Anaerobacillus alkaliphilus: one gene and its partners. The protein of the gene in region 1 interacts with the protein of each later gene in a pairwise test. Links are inferred from orthologs where the notes say so. Each region holds a gene or a part of one and is shown in the gene's direction. Other genes may lie near its edges. The genes, in order: rho, yhbY and nusG.

What was found.
Region 2: the proteins of rho (region 1) and yhbY interact in binary tests that used the Escherichia coli proteins (3 or more experiments, as listed by UniProt). The link is inferred for Anaerobacillus alkaliphilus from one-to-one orthologs.
Region 3: the proteins of rho (region 1) and nusG interact in binary tests that used the Escherichia coli proteins (3 or more experiments, as listed by UniProt). The link is inferred for Anaerobacillus alkaliphilus from one-to-one orthologs.

What each region holds. Positions count from the first base shown.
Region 1 is NZ_QOUX01000021.1:22,436-28,442, reverse strand. What follows is about bases 1,483-4,303. They hold rho (transcription termination factor Rho), read left to right. Parts: upstream 1,483-2,167; coding sequence 2,168-3,439; downstream 3,440-4,303. Other genes in these bases: DS745_RS05190 (thymidine kinase), read left to right, coding at 4,051-4,303; DS745_RS05195 (type B 50S ribosomal protein L31), read left to right, coding at 3,586-3,831; glpX (class II fructose-bisphosphatase), read left to right, coding at 1,483-1,758. Also shown: DS745_RS05210 (UDP-N-acetylglucosamine 1-carboxyvinyltransferase), read left to right, coding at 1-671; more of glpX, read left to right, coding at 793-1,482; more of DS745_RS05190, read left to right, coding at 4,304-4,671; DS745_RS05185 (hypothetical protein), read left to right, coding at 4,770-5,216; prfA (peptide chain release factor 1), read left to right, coding at 5,336-6,007. UniProt on the Escherichia coli protein: Facilitates transcription termination by a mechanism that involves Rho binding to the nascent RNA, activation of Rho's RNA-dependent ATPase activity, and release of the mRNA from the DNA template.
Region 2 is NZ_QOUX01000042.1:230,557-236,681, forward strand. Bases 1,785-4,723 are described here. They hold yhbY (ribosome assembly RNA-binding protein YhbY), read left to right. Parts: upstream 1,785-3,078; coding sequence 3,079-3,369; downstream 3,370-4,723. Other genes in these bases: yqeH (ribosome biogenesis GTPase YqeH), read left to right, coding at 1,785-2,123; aroE (shikimate dehydrogenase), read left to right, coding at 2,237-3,085; DS745_RS14025 (nicotinate-nucleotide adenylyltransferase), read left to right, coding at 3,392-3,964; yqeK (bis(5'-nucleosyl)-tetraphosphatase (symmetrical) YqeK), read left to right, coding at 3,957-4,523; rsfS (ribosome silencing factor), read left to right, coding at 4,527-4,723. Also shown: DS745_RS14000 (hypothetical protein), read left to right, coding at 122-316; DS745_RS14005 (sporulation histidine kinase inhibitor Sda), read right to left, coding at 343-483; more of yqeH, read left to right, coding at 1,017-1,784; more of rsfS, read left to right, coding at 4,724-4,880; DS745_RS14040 (CvfB family protein), read left to right, coding at 4,880-5,743; DS745_RS14045 (class I SAM-dependent DNA methyltransferase), read left to right, coding at 5,750-6,125.
Region 3 is NZ_QOUX01000019.1:9,849-15,898, forward strand. The notes cover bases 1,992-4,855. They hold nusG (transcription termination/antitermination protein NusG), read left to right. Parts: upstream 1,992-3,088; coding sequence 3,089-3,622; downstream 3,623-4,855. Other genes in these bases: sigH (RNA polymerase sporulation sigma factor SigH), read left to right, coding at 1,992-2,054; rpmG (50S ribosomal protein L33), read left to right, coding at 2,471-2,620; secE (preprotein translocase subunit SecE), read left to right, coding at 2,773-2,967; rplK (50S ribosomal protein L11), read left to right, coding at 3,778-4,203; rplA (50S ribosomal protein L1), read left to right, coding at 4,323-4,855. In the rest of the region: 23S rRNA (guanosine(2251)-2'-O)-methyltransferase RlmB, read left to right, coding at 1-688; DS745_RS04420 (NYN domain-containing protein), read left to right, coding at 690-1,202; more of sigH, read left to right, coding at 1,404-1,991; more of rplA, read left to right, coding at 4,856-5,018; rplJ (50S ribosomal protein L10), read left to right, coding at 5,298-5,813; rplL (50S ribosomal protein L7/L12), read left to right, coding at 5,861-6,050. UniProt on the Escherichia coli protein: Part of the processive rRNA transcription and antitermination complex (rrnTAC). The complex forms an RNA-chaperone ring around the RNA exit tunnel of RNA polymerase (RNAP).

The sequences.
Region 1 (6,007 bases):
GGGCTGGAACGAACGTTATTCGAATTGATGGTGTTGACTCGCTTCATGGATGTCGACATTCAATTATTCCTGATCGAATTGAAGCAGGGACTTATATGATTATTGCTGCTGCTATGGGGCAACAGATGATGATTGACAACGTAATTCCGGATCATTTAGAGTCATTGATCGCTAAGCTTCGTGAAATGGGCGTTCATATCGAGACAAATGATGATCAAGTCTATATTTATCAAACCGGCAACTTAAAAGGTGTTGATATTAAAACATTGGTATATCCAGGCTTCCCAACCGATTTGCAACAGCCTTTCACTTCCCTTTTAACAAAAGCTAGTGGAACCAGCATTGTTACGGATACGATTTATAACGCAAGATTTAAACATATCGATGAACTTAGACGAATGGGTGCTAATGTAAAAGTTGAGGGGCGCTCTGCCATTATTAATGGTGATGGAAATCAACTGCAAGGATCAAAGGTTCGAGCGAGCGATCTTCGTGCAGGTGCAGCGCTTGTTGTAGCTGGACTTATGGCTCAAGGAGTTACTGAGATCTCAGGCGTCGAACACATTGATCGTGGTTATGAGCACCTAGAAGAAAAACTCAAAGGCCTTGGTGCAAAAATTTGGCGTGAAAAACTAACTGCTGACGAATTAAAAGAAGTGGAAAACGCTTAAAGGGCAAGTGTGAATTGTCAATTATGAATTATGAATTGGTTTTGAAGAGCTTCGAAGCTCAAGGAATCAATTCATAATTTACTATACGTATTCAGAATTATTCGAATTGGGGGAGAGAAACATGGAAAGAAGTTTATCGATGGAGCTTGTTCGTGTTACAGAGGCAGCAGCTTTAGCAAGTGCGCGTTGGATGGGTAGGGGAAATAAGGATGCAGCGGATGATGCAGCAACTCAAGCAATGAGAGACGTGTTTGATACGATCCCAATGAAAGGGACCGTTGTGATTGGGGAGGGCGAAATGGATGAAGCCCCGATGCTATACATAGGTGAAAAAGTTGGAAATGGGTATGGCTCTCGTCTTGATGTAGCAGTTGATCCACTTGAAGGAACAAACATTGTTGCCTGTGGGGAATGGAATGCTCTTGCCGTTTTAGCGGTAGCTGATAATGGCAACCTACTTCATGCTCCTGATATGTATATGGATAAAATTGCAGTAGGCCCTGAATCTGTTGGTAAGGTTAGTCTTGACTATACTGTTCTAGAAAACTTGCAAGCAGTAGCCGCTGCGAAAAAGAAGAATATAGAAGATCTAGTAGTTGCAATTTTAAAACGTGAACGTCATGAAAGCTTAATTCAAGAAATTCGTGATACTGGTGCTAGGATTAAATTAATGCAAGACGGGGATGTTGCAGCAGCTATTAATACTGCTTTTGAAGATACAGGAGTTGATATTTTACTAGGTTCGGGTGGAGCTCCTGAGGGTGTACTAGCAGCTGTGGCACTTAAGTGTTTAGGTGGAGAGCTTCAAGGTCGACTACTGCCACAGGATGAGGAAGAAATTGCGCGTTGTAAAAAGATGGGCATTGAAGATGTTAACCGCATTTTAATGATGGATGACCTAGTCAAAGGTGATGATTGTATTTTTGCCGCCACTGGTGTGACCGATGGGGAACTTTTAAAAGGTGTTCGTTACAAAGGTGACGTTGGCTTTACCCAATCTGTTGTTATGCGCGCGAAATCAGGAACAGTACGTTTCGTTGATGGAAAACATAGTCTTAAGAAAAAACCAGATTTAGTGATCAGATAATAGTTCTTACAAAAGAGTTTAGAGGACTACTCTAAACTCTAAATATTCCTCGAGGTAAGAACAAATGTTCTTTTATTTTCCTCACTCATGTTGTATAATTTAGTCATAGATATTGAATTTGCAAAAGTTGTCAAAACTATTTTCTTGAATAAGAATAGTAATTATGGTTAAAATAGTATTTATTATTACTGTTACTAGAAACGTACGAGCAAAACTCTTCTGCTAGTTTTTGAATTAGGACAGTACATAACAAGGTCTCACTCTTCATTAGGAAAATACGAACCTCATCAACTTCACTTATATCCTTTCAATACTTAATTCCAAATCAAATGAATCTCTTTTAAACAAGAGAGGTATTTTTGTATGCTTTTTCATAAAAAAAATCTATTAAAAAGAAGTGGTGTCAAACATGGGTGTAAATTTAGCCGAATTAGAAAATATGAAGCTACGCGAATTATACGAATTAGCAAAACAGTATAAAGTAACGTCTTACAGTAAGTTAACAAAGAAAGAGTTAGTATTTGCAATTTTAAAAGGACAAGCTGAAGAAGATGGCTTAATGTTTATGGAAGGTACTTTAGATATCGTTTCATCTGAAGGTTTTGGGTTTTTAAGACCGATTAATTACTTGCCAAGCTCAGAGGATATCTATATTTCTGCTTCGCAGATCCGTAGGTTTGAGTTAAGAAATGGCGATAGAGTATCTGGTAAGGTTAGAAAGCCAAAAGAAAATGAACGTTTTTACGGATTACTTCATGTAGAAGCGGTAAACGGTGATGATCCTGATACGGCGAAAAGTCGTCCGCATTTTCCAGCGTTAACCCCGTTATATCCAGAAACAAAAATCAAATTAGAAGCCTCACCTGAAAAAGTGTCTTCAAGAATTATTGATATGATTTCTCCTGTAGGGTTTGGTCAGCGTGGTCTTATTGTCGCTCCTCCAAAAGCGGGTAAAACGTTGCTGTTAAAAGAGGTTGCTAATAGTATCAGTGTGAACCATCCTGATGCAGTATTAATTGTTCTTCTAATTGATGAGCGTCCTGAGGAAGTAACTGATATCGAACGTTCTGTAAATGCTGAAGTAGTTAGTTCTACGTTTGATGAAGTTCCAGAAAATCATATTAAGGTTGCTGAGCTTGTTCTTGAGAGAGCGATGCGTTTAGTTGAGTCAAAGAAAGACGTTATTATTTTGATGGATAGTATTACGCGTCTTGCACGTGCATATAACCTAGTTGTCCCACCAAGTGGTCGTACTCTTTCTGGTGGTATTGATCCGGCTGCCTTCCATCGTCCGAAACGCTTTTTTGGTGCGGCGAGAAACATCGAAGAAGGAGGTAGCTTAACAATTTTAGCTACTGCCTTAGTAGAAACCGGCTCACGGATGGATGAGGTAATTTACGAGGAATTCAAAGGTACTGGTAATATGGAACTTCACCTTGACCGTAAGCTTGCAGAAAGACGTATCTTCCCTGCTATCGATATTTTACGTTCTGGTACAAGACGTGAAGAGCTACTTTTACCAAAAGAGCAGCTTGAAACATTATGGGCTATTCGTAAAACAATGAAAGACTCATCGGAATACGTTGACCACTTTATCAAAAAGATTAAAACAACGAAGACAAATGAAGAATTCTTCGCTTCGATTGAAGAGGATAAAGCAGGTAGAAAAGTTCGTTCGTAGTTTGAGTGGACAACCCACAAAATTACAGTTGCAAAACTACTTTTAAGTTGATATAATTTCGTCATGTGTGAAAAAGGTATTACACAAAATAATACCTTTATAAACTCTGTTTCGAAGAGACTCAGGGCAAAAAGGAGATGAAAAGAATGAAACCGGAAATCCATCCTAAATATCAAAAAGTTGTGTTTAAGGATACAAGTACAGGTTTTATGTTCTTAAGTGGCTCAACAAAGTACTCTGCTGAGACTGTTGAGTGGGAAGATGGCAAAACTTATCCTCTATTAAACGTAGAGATCAGTTCTGACTCTCATCCATTCTACACAGGTCGTCAGAAGTTTGCTGACGCTGGTGGACGTGTGGATCGCTTCAAGAAAAAATACAACCTTAAGTAATCCCAAAAATAAAGAAGACAGGCAAGTGCAATTTTCTTGCCTGTTTTTTTTGTTGCTAAGATTGTTACCAAGGCTAATCGGGCCCTGCTCATTTACATAAATTTACTTAAAGAATTTTCATTTTGATCATGAAAATTGTCAGGAAAAGTTGTATTATATATTATTGTGAGGAATTTTCGGAGAGAATACTTGAACAGAGCAGTGATGGGAGAGACAAATATGCATTTAACGAGAAAAGAAGGCTGGTTAGAAGTTGTTTGCGGAAGCATGTTCTCTGGAAAATCAGAGGAATTAATTCGTCGAGTTCGGAGAGCAAGCTTCGGAAAACAAAAAGTACAGGTGTTTAAACCAGCGCTTGATAATCGCTATTCTAGTGAAGAAGTTGTTTCCCACAATGGGACAAAAGTATTGGCAAAGCCTGTGAAAACATCAGTAGAAATTTTAGAATTAGTGGAATTTGATACACAAGTAGTGGCAATTGATGAAGTACAGTTTTTTGACGAAGCAATTATTCCTGTTGTTCAGTCACTTGCAGATCAAGGAATTCGTGTCGTTGTTGCCGGCTTAGATCAAGATTTCCGTGGTGAGCCTTTCGGTCCAGTGCCTACACTAATGGCCTTAGCTGAGACGGTTACAAAATTTCAAGCAATTTGCTTGGCATGTGGATCTCCAGCTAGCAGAACGCAACGTCTAATTAACGGAAGCCCTGCTAATTATGATGACCCAATCATCTTAGTAGGAGCATCAGAGTCCTATGAGCCAAGATGTAGACATTGCCATGAGGTACCTGGCAAACCAGAATTATTACCTATAAAGGAAGAACAAACCAATCTCAGTTAGAGGTTGGTTTTTTTTCGACAAACTTCGGGTTGTCACAGTGACAAATAGGTGAAATTATTTTGTCCTTTCTGGGTAAGCTATCATCAGGAGGTGTTTTCATGAAAAAAGCGCTACTTCTTATCACAGTCATACTTATGACTTGTGGATGTTCGCCGACAAATTCCCCTGAAGCAGGTATGGAAAACACAGTGGATGGCAACCAAGTTGCTTATGGTTTATTAGGGCCTGGTCCGATAAACTATGGTGTTATTAGAGATGATGTAGATGAATATCGGTATGATGGGATGATCAACCAAAGCCCGAGCTTTCGAACATTGGATCGCCACCGTACTGATTTAGGTGATGATCAGGATAAGGTTCGAACAATTCTACTTCAAGAAGGTTTACAACCAGGTGGAATTTTCATCATTGGTAAAGATATTTGGGTAAATGCGAGAACGGATGTACAGGACACGCAGGAACGAGAACAGCAACAGAAAGATATCCAAAGAGTTTTATCGCAAGCAATGCAGCGTTATGACATCCATGTAACGATAAATCCTTAAGTGAACTCGCCTCGGGTTCACTTTCGCCATTTTCTTTGACTTTCTACATAGAACCTTTGACTGTAGGCTTCTCATATACTATAATTATAATGTTATGCCATAAAAAGAGGTGAATGAGCGTGTTTGATCGATTACAGTCATTAGAAGATCGCTACGAAAGGTTAAATGAACTTTTAAGTGATCCAGACGTTATAAATGATTCAACAAAACTTCGTGAATATTCAAAAGAACAATCGAACTTAACAGATACAGTACAGGCTTATAAAGAATACAAAGAAGTTATGACACAATATAAAGATGCAAAATCAATGTTTGAAGAAAAACTTGATGATGAAATGTACGAAATGGTTAAGATGGAAATTAGCGAGTTAGAAGATCAAAAAGAAGAGCTTGAAAACCGCTTGAAAATCTTATTGCTTCCTAAAGACCCGAACGATGACAAAAACGTTATCGTTGAGATCCGTGGTGCGGCTGGTGGAGACGAAGCAGCCCTTTTTGCCGGTGACTTGTATAAAATGTACAGCCGTTTTGCGGAAGCTCGTGGCTGGAAAACGGAAGTTATTGAAGCTAACTACACTGAGATCGGTGGATATAAAGAGATTATCTTTATGATCAACGGTACTGGTGCGTATTCAAAATTAAAGTATGAAAACGGAGCTCACCGTGTACAACGTGTACCAACAACTGAGTCTGGTGGACGTATTCATACATCAACAGCAACGGTTGCAGTTTTACCAGAAGCTGAAGACGTTGAAATTGAAATTCACGAAAAAGATATTCGTGTTGATACA
Region 2 (6,125 bases), on another replicon or contig:
CACTTAAAAGACTTATTATTTTGAATAAATAGAAATTAATAAAATCTAAAATGGAGTGTATATATTTTCACTAGAAATATCATCCTTATTAATAACAAATGTATTAAAAGGGTGACGAGATATGATAAAAAAAGCAATTATTGCTATAGGGATATTTTCCATTCTCTTCGTAACTGCTTGGTGGGCAAATGAAATGAACGAAAGAAGATATTATATAGATGAAGACAATGATCAGGTTCAGTTGTTAATGATTGATGAAGAAGCTAGAAATGAAAGGATTTTCCGGCCAAGAGAATATATAAAAATAAAAAGGTGAGCGAAACGCTCACCTTTTGTATGTTACTATGAAGTTTTTTTAATTTTGTCTAATAAAGATCTTTTTTCGATTTCTTCTTTAATTAGCATAATAAAATCCGTACTTAACTGTAATTCGATAGCCTTATAATACGTTTCTACTAGTAGATCATCAGATAAACTTTTCATATTAGCCTGCTTACGCAGTTCACCTCCAAATTTTCTAGTTATTTATATAGGCGCTGTTTCATATAGTAGTAGGTTTTGCTTAATTGAATTCTAACATGTCCTAAGACATGGAACAACCGTTCGATTTATCCACAAATCCTTGTTAATAACCTGTTAGTATCTTGTTTATAAACTTGGTAAATACTAGCAAAATCAGTGTGGATTTGTGTATAAGCTTATCCACATGTGTAGGTTTGTGATAAATTTTGTCGAAAAATTTTTGGTATAATTATGAAAATCTATATTTTTCTCGAAATAAAACAAGGCTTTTCTGAGGGAATCAGGGCATGTCTAAAAGTTTTTGGTAAATAGATTGAAACCATACTCAGTAATGGATTATAATATATAATTTGTAGTAGTTATTTTCCAAAATCGGTGAATCGTAGGGATAACTGAAATTTTTGGTAGTCCATAGGAAGTTGTTTATATTGAATACAACAACAGAGAATACTATAAATAGCAAAAATAATGTAGAAAAATAGGAGGAAATACATTTGAATGAACGTGAATTAATATGTTCTGGTTGTGGTGTAAAAGTACAAACAGAAAACAAGGATGGACTTGGTTTTGTTCCAAAGTCAGCTCTAGAACGTAATATATTAATTTGTCAAAGATGCTTTCGCTTAAAGCACTATAACGAAGTGCAGGATGTCTCCCTAACAGATGATGATTTCTTGAAAATTCTAAATGGATTAGGGAACCGTGATGCTCTAATTGTAAAAATTGTTGATATCTTTGACTTTAATGGTAGCTGGTTACCTGGGTTACATCGTTTCGTAGGTAAGAACAAAGTTTTATTAGTGGGAAACAAGGTTGACTTACTCCCTAAAGTCCTAAATCATAATAAACTAATTAACTGGATGAAACAGTCTTCAAAAGAATTAGGTTTGAAACCAGAAGATGTGTTTTTAATAAGTGCAGATAAAGGTTTAGGAATTCTAGAGCTTGCTGATGCAATAGAGCATTACCGTAACAAAAAGGACGTTTTTGTTGTAGGAAGTACAAACGTGGGGAAATCAACCTTTATCAATAGATTGATCAAAGAGTTTGGTGGCGATGAAGAGCAGTTTATAACTACATCTCATTTTCCAGGAACTACATTAGATATGATTGATATTCCATTAGATGATGGAAGTTCATTATATGATACACCAGGAATTATTAACCATCATCAAATGGCACATTTTGTAACGAAAAATGAATTAAAGACAATTACTCCTAAAAAGGAACTTAAGCCTAAAGTATTTCAATTGAATGAAGAACAAACGCTTTTCTTTGGTGGTCTAGCTAGGTTGGATTATGTATCAGGTGGTAGAAATTCGTTTATTTGTTATGTATCAAATGAGATTAATATTCATCGCACAAAATTAGAGAAGGCCGATGAGCTATACAAAAATCACCTTGGTGATTTATTACAACCTCCTGGACATGAAGATGTTGAGCAATTTCCTCCATTAGTCAAACATGAGTTTACAGTGGGAGAAGAAAAAAGTGATATCGTATTCTCAGGACTAGGGTGGGTAACAATTGAAGAAAGTGCACGAGTTGCGGCTTACGTCCCAAAAGGCGTTGGCGTTTCAATAAGAAAAGCCCTAATATAAATTATGAATTATGAATTATGAATTATGAATTATGAATTATGAATTATGAATTGAAAAGAAAGCTCGAAAATGAAAAATATTTTTAGGGCGTTATAAAAGGGGGGATTGTGCTTGTGAATAAACTGTATGGTTTACTAGGGCATCCTGTAGGGCATTCGATGTCGCCTCTCATGCATAATGATGCTTTTACACATCTTGGCATGAAAGGTTATTATCACGCCTTTGACGTACCTGAAGTGGAATTAAAAGAAGCGGTTGATGCCTTCAGGTTACTAAACATTTCAGGTTTCAATGTCACAATTCCTCATAAGGTTGCGATTATGAACCTTTTAGATGAAATTGATGAAGAAGCCGTGATGATTGGAGCGGTTAATACAGTAGTTAATATGGATGGGCGTTACATTGGATATAATACTGATGGAAGGGGTTATTTAACCTCATTGCTAAAAACGATTGATAGGCCCTTGCATGAATGCAATGTCTTAGTAATTGGTGCAGGTGGGGCCGCTCGTGGAGTGGCAACGGTACTTGCAAATGAAGGCGTAGCGCTTTTAACAATCGCTAATCGTACAATAACAAAAGCGATTGAAATTAAAGATAATTATCAAAGCTATAGGCATGCAAATATTACAGTTGTCTCAATGAGTGAGGCAGAGGATAACTTAGGGTTATACGACATTGTGATTAATACTACTTCTATAGGGATGAGTCCTAACGTTAATGATGTCCCAATTTCTATTCAACATGCTAAACCATCAGTTGTTTTAAGTGACCTGATTTATAATCCAATTTTAACTAAGTGGCTTATACAAGGGGAAGCAAAAGGATTAAAGACTCATAATGGAGTTGGGATGTTTGTTGAACAAGGTGCATTAGCTTTTCAACTATGGACAGGTAAGTATCCAGATACAGAGAGAATGACAGAATTAGTAAGGAAACAACTAGGAGGATTTACATGTTAACAGGAAAACAAAAACGCTATTTACGATCACAAGCTCACCATCTTAATCCAATTTTCCAAGTTGGAAAAGGTTGTGTAAATGAAAATATGATTAAACAAATATCAGAAGCGCTAGAGGCACGAGAGCTAATTAAGATAAGTGTTTTACAAAATTGCGAAATGGATAAAGATGAAGTGGCAGGAACACTGTCAAAAGGAACGAGATCTGAATTGGTTCAAGTAATAGGAAGTACGATTGTTCTATATAAAGAGTCAAGAGAAAATAAGACACTTCAGTTACCGTAATTCGATTAATAGGAGGAGGAAAATGAAAAAAATTGGGATATTAGGTGGTACGTTTGATCCGCCTCATTATGGCCATCTTCTAATAGCTGAAGAAGCAAGAATCGCTTGTTCTTTAGATGAAGTATGGTTTATGCCAACAAGAATACCTCCTCATAAGGTTGGGAGCAACCTTTGTTCGGATGCTGATCGTATCGAGATGGTTAAACAAGCAATTACTGGTAATTCGTATTTTAAGCTATGTTTGATTGAATTCGAACGGGTTGGACCTTCTTATACAGTTGATACGATGATTGAGCTTAAGAAGTGTAATGAGGATACAAGCTTCTTTTTTATTATAGGTGGAGATATGATAAATTACCTTCCTCACTGGAAGGATATAGATAAATTACTTACTCTTGTTACATTTGTAGGTATTCAGCGTCCTGGTCATCCGATTTCCTCTAGTTATAGTGAGAAAGTAGTTATGATTGAAGTTCCTCAACTAGAAATATCTTCAAGTGAAATTAGGGAACGTTTGCAACATAGAAAATCCGTACGTTATCTTCTCCCTGAAACAGTGCATGATTATATAAAGGAGAGGAATATATATGGATAAAGAAAAAGCATTAGAAATAATAAAAAGTCAGTTACCTGAAAAACGTTACATTCATACACTTGGGGTTGTCGAAACTGCAGTTAAACTAGCTAACAAATATGGAGCTAATCCAAAGAAGGCGGAGTTAGCAGCTATTTTTCACGATTATGCAAAGTATCGTCCTGTTTCTGAGATGCGATCAATTGTTATTGAACATAAAATGGATCCGAATATATTGAAATATGGTCGGGAGCTATTACATGCCCCAGTCGGTGCGTTTTTAGTTAAAAAAGAAGTTGGAATTGAAGATGAAGAAACCTTAAATGGCATCCGCTACCATACAACGGGCAGACCCTATATGAGCTTATTAGAAAAAATCATTTATATCGCAGATTATATTGAGCCTAATCGTACGTTTAAGGGAGTTGAAGAAGTGCGAGTGTTAGCTGAGGAAGATTTGGATCTTGCTTTGGTTACTTCGATTGCCAATACTGTTCATTTCTTACTGAAAAAACAGCAACCAGTTTTTCCAGATACGTTAGCTACTTATAATCATTTAATTTTAAAGGAGGAGTTTTAGTACATGCATGAAAATAAAATATTAGAAATAGCTGTAAAAGCAGCTGATGACAAAAGAGCCGATAACATTGTTGTTTTAGATATGAAGGGGATTTCACTTATTTCAGATTACTTCTTAATTTGTCACGGTAACTCTGAAAAGCAGGTACAAGCAATAGCTACTGAAATTAAAAAAACAGCGCAAGAAAATGAAATTGAATTAAAAAGATTGGAAGGCTTTGACCAAGCTCGTTGGGTTCTCATCGATCTTGACGATGTTGTTGTTCATGTATTCCATAAAGATGAGCGTCTTTATTACAACTTAGAAAAACTATGGGGAGATGCACCGACACTGGATGTTGAAGGGGTTCTTGGGTAATGGAATGGAAGCCTGGAATGATTGTAAGTTTGAAGGTCGCTCGAAAAGCTGATTTTGGCTATTTTTTAACAACTGAAAAGGAAAACAGTGAAGATGTGCTACTCCATAAGCGACAAGTTACATCCCCTATTGAAATAGGGGACACGGTAGAAGTGTTTTTATTTCACGATCATCAGGAGCGTCTTGCAGCAACAATGGAAAAACCAATTGTATCTTTAGGGAAATTCGATTGGTTAGAAGTAGTATCAATAAATGAGAGAGATGGCGTATTCCTTTATAATGGTATTGCCCGTGATTTGTTCTTGTCGATGGATGACCTAGGTCCAGATCGCTCGTTGTGGCCTAAAGTAGGAGATAAGGTGCCTGTATCATTAATTTACGATAAAAAAGGTCGACTAATGGGACGACTTCTTCGTGGTACGCCGATAGAAGAAACAGCAGAAAAAGCTCCAAAAACAATCTTGAACGAAAATGTGACGGGATCCATTTACTCCTTTGCGGAAAAAGGTGTGTTTGTAATGACAGAAGAAGGGTATATTGCTTTTCTTCATTTCAATGAAGCAAATGAGGAGTTGCACCTAGGAAAAGTTATTACAGGTAGAGTGACGTTCGTTCGTGATGACGGGAAAATCAATATTTCCCTTCAACCGAAGGCCCATGAAAGAAGACATGATGACGCGGATAAAATATACGAGTTTTTACTTAAACGTGACGGTGGTATGCCTTACACGGATAATTCAGATCCAATAATCATTAAACAAAAATTTGATATGAGTAAAGGCGCCTTTAAACGAGCCATTGGTAAGTTGTTGAAGGAAGGTAAGATTTACCAAAAAGATGGCTGGACGTATAAAAAGGAGTAACCCTCAATGAATTACAATAAATTTGCCTACTTGTATGATGAATTAATGATTGACGCCCCTTATAATCAGTGGGTGTCTTTCGTTTTAGAGATAACTGAACGTATAGGTTCAAGTAAAAATCGAGTATTAGATTTAGGCTGTGGAACGGGAAATGTTGCTATCCCACTAAGTAAGCAGGGTATAAATGTAACTGCCGTTGATTTATCTGAGGAAATGCTCTATGTGGCGAGAGAAAAAAGTGAAAATGCTGGAGTAGCCATTCAATTTTTTCAACAGGATATGAAGGAGTTAGATGGTTTAGGTAAATTTGATGTAGTATTGTGCTTATGTGATTCCATTAATTACCTTCATGATGAAACTGATATTTGCCAGACCTTCCAGA
Region 3 (6,050 bases), on another replicon or contig:
GATTAATAAAATCTGGATTAGCGAAGGGACTCAAAAAGGACAAGTAAATCAAGTAATTGACCTAGCTAAGGAAAATGGCATTCAGTTTCAATTTGTTCCTAAGAAAAAGCTAGAGTCACTAGTTGATACGCAAAATCATCAAGGGATAGTTGCATCAGTAGCGGCGTATGAGTACGCAGAACTTGAGGATTTATTTATCAAAGCTCAAGAAAAAGGGGAAGAACCATTCTTCTTGTTGTTAGATGAAATTGAGGATCCACATAACCTCGGCTCTATACTTCGGACAGCCGATGCAGCTGGTGCTCACGGAGTAATAATTCCTAAACGTCGGGCGGTAGGTTTAACGGCTACTGTAGCTAAAGCATCTACAGGTGCAATTGAATATGTTCCTGTTGTAAGAGTAACAAATTTGGCTAGAACAATGGATGAACTTAAAAAACGTGGACTTTGGTTTGCCGGCACCGATGCCAAAGGAGATACAGATTTTAGACAAGCTAGTTTTGACTTGCCAATTGGGTTAGTTATTGGTAGTGAAGGAAAAGGAATGAGCCGTTTAATTAAAGAGAAATGTGATTTCTTACTCGGAATACCTATGCATGGGAAAGTAACTTCTCTTAATGCATCTGTTGCTGCTAGTCTTTTGATGTATGAGGTGCGTAGAAAGCGTAATCCAATAGGAACGAAGTGAGATGGCTGAGATACTTCTCGTTGATGGCTACAACATTATTGGGGATTGGCCAGAACTAAAAGAGTTAAAGAAAGATGATTTAGAGGGTGCCCGCGATCAATTAATAGAGAAAATGGCAGAGTATCAAGCTTTTAGCGGGATGAAAGTTTATATCATTTTTGATGCCCATATGGTTCCTGGCATAGGAAAGAAATATAAAAACTATCGATTAGAGATCATCTATACAAGAGAGAATGAAACCGCAGATGAACGGATTGAGAAGTTAGTAAAAAAGCTAAAACGTATTGATACACAGGTGTATGTTGCTACATCCGATTTTGTTGAACAGTCAGTTACATTTGGGTATGGTGCATTACGTAAGTCAGCGAGAGAACTCCGAGTAGAAATGGGTATTGTAAAAAAAGGGATCGACAAAGAAGTAAGAAAGTCGAAAAAACGCGAAAACACAACGAAAATTCCGATTTCTGACGAAATGGCAGAAATTTTTGAAAAATGGCGTCGAGGGGACATGTAAGCGGTTGACGAGCCTTAAAACTATACTATATAATATTTCTATATTTAGGTAATTGGTTTTGTTTAAAAAGGTTACAAGTATCGTACTACTAATAAATCTTTTATTTTTCGGTGGTAGTATTAGGGAATTTACATAACCCACTTTCGCTTAATAACTCCCTTTTTAAACGTATACAATTCATCGAAGGTCGGAGGGATGATGGTGAGCATAGAACTCAAGGAAATCACAAATGCTGACTTTGAACAAATGGAAGATGAGTACTTAGTAGACTATGTTCGCGAGGGAGATAGTGGTGCTTTAGAATACCTAATTAACAAGTATAAGAACTTCGTTAGGGCTAAAGCGAGATCGTACTTCTTAATTGGTGCTGACCATGAAGACATAGTGCAAGAAGGAATGATTGGGCTTTATAAGGCAATTCGCGATTTTAAAGGGGACAAGCTGTCTTCGTTTAAAGCATTTGCCGAGCTTTGTATTACAAGGCAAATCATTACTGCAATAAAGACAGCAACGAGACAAAAGCATATTCCTTTAAATTCCTATGTATCTTTGGATCGACCGATTTATGATGAAGAGAGTGATCGCACACTCCTTGACGTCATTTCCGGAACACGTGTAACTGACCCAGAAGAACTCCTTATTAATCAAGAAGAGTTCGATGATATTGAACTTAAAATGGGTGAGATATTAAGTGACCTCGAAAGAAAAGTATTAATGTTATATTTGGATGGTAGATCGTATCAGGAAATTTCTGTTGATTTAAAAAGACATGTTAAATCTATTGATAACGCTTTGCAAAGAGTAAAGCGAAAGCTAGAGCGTTATGTAGAGTTAAAAGGAATAAGCATTTAAAAAAACAGGGCGAGCCCTGTTTTTTAAATTAAGAATTAAGAATTAAGAATTAAGAATTGAGAATTAAGAATTGAGAATTAAGAATTAAGAATTAAGAATTAAGAATTAAGAATTAAGAATTAAGAATTGAGAATTGAGAATTGAGAATTAAGAATTAAGAATTAAGAATTATGAATTATGAATTATGAATTATGAATTATGAATTATGAATTAAGAATTATGAATTATTATAGTGATGCTTCGAAGCACTACAAAAACATTCTTCATTTTACATTCTACATTCTACATTACCAAGAGGGTTTTAAGTAGGGTAATATTGGTTACACTGATATAAGACGTTATTGACACTGTTTAGGCCCTATGATATGGTTTATTAGTATGTGAATATTCTCATTTGTAAGATAGGGGTAGTATAGATGCGTAAGAAAATAGTTCTTGCATGCGATATTTGTAAGTCTCGTAACTATACAACAGAAAAGAACAACGCTACGACTGCAGAAAGAACAGAAATGAAGAAATTCTGCAAGGTTTGTAACGAGCATACCCTTCATCTTGAAACAAAGTAATCTTGTATTCAGTGCATATTTGTACAAGCATATGTATAAAGGGTTAGAAAAATTAACTTGTATCGCAAGCATAATTTTTTCCCCTGACTTGCTTTTATTAAGTATATACAGATTTAATTTAAGTTAGTGTTTAAAGGGTGGAGGTGGCTTGAATGGCTGAAACAGTTAAAAAAACAGGTCAATTTTTTCGTGATGTAGTAAAGGAACTTAAAAGAGTATCTTGGCCTACTCGTAAAGAATTAACTCGATATACTGCAGTAGTAGTTGCTACGGTAATTTTTATAGCAATTTTCTTTGCGGTTGTTGACTTAGGTATTTCTAGTTTAGTTCGCTTTATTTTAGGATAATTGGTCTATCCTTTTATAATAAGAGTTCGTTCAAAAAGGAGTGTATGCCTGCTTTTTTGAACATCCTCTTTAAGTAGGATTGGTCCATAGAGGAGGGAAGGACGAAAAGGTCCTGTTCATTATGGAGAAGAATTGGTATGTTGTTCATACTTACTCAGGTTATGAGAACAAAGTAAAAGCAAATTTAGAAAAGCGTGTTGAGTCAATGGACATGGCAGACAAGATCTTCCGAGTGCTTGTTCCTGTTGAAGAAGAGACAGAAACAAAAAACGGAAAAACAAAGTCTGTAACTCGTAAAGTCTTTCCAGGCTACGTATTAGTAGAGATGGTCATGACTGATGACTCATGGTATGTAGTTCGAAACACTCCTGGTGTAACTGGGTTTGTTGGTTCAGCGGGTGCGGGTTCAAAACCAACAGCGCTGTTACCAGAAGAAGTAGAAGCTATCTTACGTCAAATGGGTGTTGAAGAACCACGTGAAGAGATTGACTTTGAACTTAAGGAATCAGTAAAGGTTAAAGAAGGTCCTTTCGCGAACTTTGTTGGCTCGATTGAGGAAATTTCAATTGAGAAAAGAAAAATCAAGGTTCATGTTAATATGTTTGGTCGTGAGACGCCAGTTGAATTAGATTTTACTCAAGTAGAAAAAATCTAAAATTTATAACTTGCTTTCTTACTTTTAAAATGATAATATCTTATATGTTCTTAAACGCGAGTTAATAGAACAACTTTCGAATAGAAAGTAAATTGAGTGGGAGGATCAATTCTAGGATCCGGTTACCACATCACGGACTTAAGGAGGTGTGTCGCGTGGCTAAAAAGGTTATAAAAATGGTAAAGTTACAAATTCCTGCTGGGAAAGCTAATCCAGCACCGCCAGTTGGACCTGCACTAGGTCAAGCGGGAGTTAACATTATGGGATTCTGTAAAGAATTTAACGCTCGTACTGCTGATCAAGCTGGTTTAATTATCCCGGTTGAAATTACGGTATTTGAAGACCGTTCATTTACATTTATTACGAAAACTCCACCTGCTGCAGTATTACTTAAAGTAGCTGCTGGTATCCAAAGCGGATCTGGTGAGCCAAATCGTAAAAAAGTAGCAACTGTTAAGCGTGATAAAGTTCGCGAAATCGCAGAACAAAAGATGCCAGACCTAAACGCTGCTAACGTTGAGTCAGCAATGCGTATGGTTGAAGGTACTGCACGTAGTATGGGAATTGTTATTGAAGACTAATCCCTTGTTACTAAATGAAGGGACTTAGGAGGGTTGCGATTAGGCTCAGTTTTTTGAGCGCGCAACCTTTATTAGTGGGAGGTACTACCGCTAAAACCACAATCAAGGAGGAAATAAAATTGGCTAAAAAAGGTAAAAAGTATCAAGAGGCTGCAAAGCTTGTTGATCGCACAAAATCTTACCCTGTTGAAGAAGCAATTGAATTAGTGAAAAAAACTTCAGTAGCATCGTTTGATGAGACAGTTGAAGTTGCATTTAGATTGGGTGTAGACCCTAAGAAAGCTGACCAACAAATTCGTGGTGCAGTTGTTCTTCCACACGGAACTGGTAAAGTTCAACGTGTGTTAGTATTCGCTAAAGGCGAAAAAGCAAAAGAAGCAGAAGCAGCTGGAGCTGACTATGTTGGTGATGAGGACTACATCAACAAAATCGCTCAAGGTTGGTTTGACTTTGATGTAGTAGTAGCGACTCCTGACATGATGGGTCAAGTTGGTAAACTTGGACGTGTATTAGGACCTAAAGGTTTAATGCCGAACCCTAAAACAGGAACTGTTACTTTCGAAGTTGAAAGAGCTGTTAATGAAATCAAAGCTGGTAAAATCGAGTACCGTGTTGATAAAGCTGGAAACATCCACGCACCAATCGGAAAAGTTTCTTTCGATACAAACAAGTTAGTTGAAAACTTATCAACTGTAGTTGAAACTTTAGTTAAAGTTAAACCTGCAGCTGCTAAGGGAACTTACATGAAAAATATCGCAGTAGCTTCAACAATGGGACCTGGAATTAAAGTTAACGTTTCATCTGCTACTAAATAGTTCCAGTTGACTCAGGCTTTAATACAAGATATACTAGCCATTGTGAATTGAATAATTCATACCGTAGACAGTAGGTGCGTCTAACGCTTAATTTCCTACCGAGGTTTGTTAAATGTTGATCTAATCAATATAACAAAAGCCTCCGTGTGTCTGCATGGAGGCTTTTCCTATAAGGATCACCTCAAAAAAACGGTATGGTTTTACTACTATCGAACAGATAGTGAATAGAAGACCTTGGGCATGCCTTAAGATTTTCTAATAATCATAGGAGGTGTAAATATGAGCGTACGTGAACAAAAACAACAATTCGGACAAAAACAAGTATTAGTTTCTGAGATCGCAACGAAGCTTCGTGACAGCAAAGCAACAGTAGTTGTTGACTACCGTGGTTTAAATGTTGCTCAGGTAACTGAATTACGTAAGCAACTTCGTGAAGCGAATGTTGAGTTTAAAGTATATAAAAACTCTATGACACGTCGTGCAACTGCAGAAGTTGAGTTAACTGACCTTGACTCAGTTTTAGTAGGACCGACGGCTATTGCTTTCAGTAACGAAGACGTAATTGCTCCTGCTAAAATCCTTAATGACTTCGCGAAAAAGAACGATGCATTAGAAATTAAAGCAGGTATTATCGAAGGTCGATTTGCTTCATTAGAAGAAGTTAAAGCACTTGCTGAACTTCCTTCAAGAGAAGGTTTACTTTCTATGTTGCTTAGCGTTCTTCAAGCTCCAATGCGTAACTTTGCATTGGTTACAAAAGCTGTTGCTGAACAAAAAGAAGACCAAGGTGCTTAATAGCCCGATAAAATTAAATTTAACTTATAACTAGGAGGAAATATAAAATGAGTAAAGAGCAAATCTTAGAAGCAATCAAAGAAATGACTGTTTTAGAATTAAATGACCTTGTAAAAGCAATCGAAGAAGAGTTTGGCGTAACTGCAGCTGCTCCTGTAGCTATGGTTGGTGGCGGTGCTGCTGCTGCTGAAGCTGAGCAAACTGAGTTTGATGTAATCCTTACATCTGCTGGTGCTT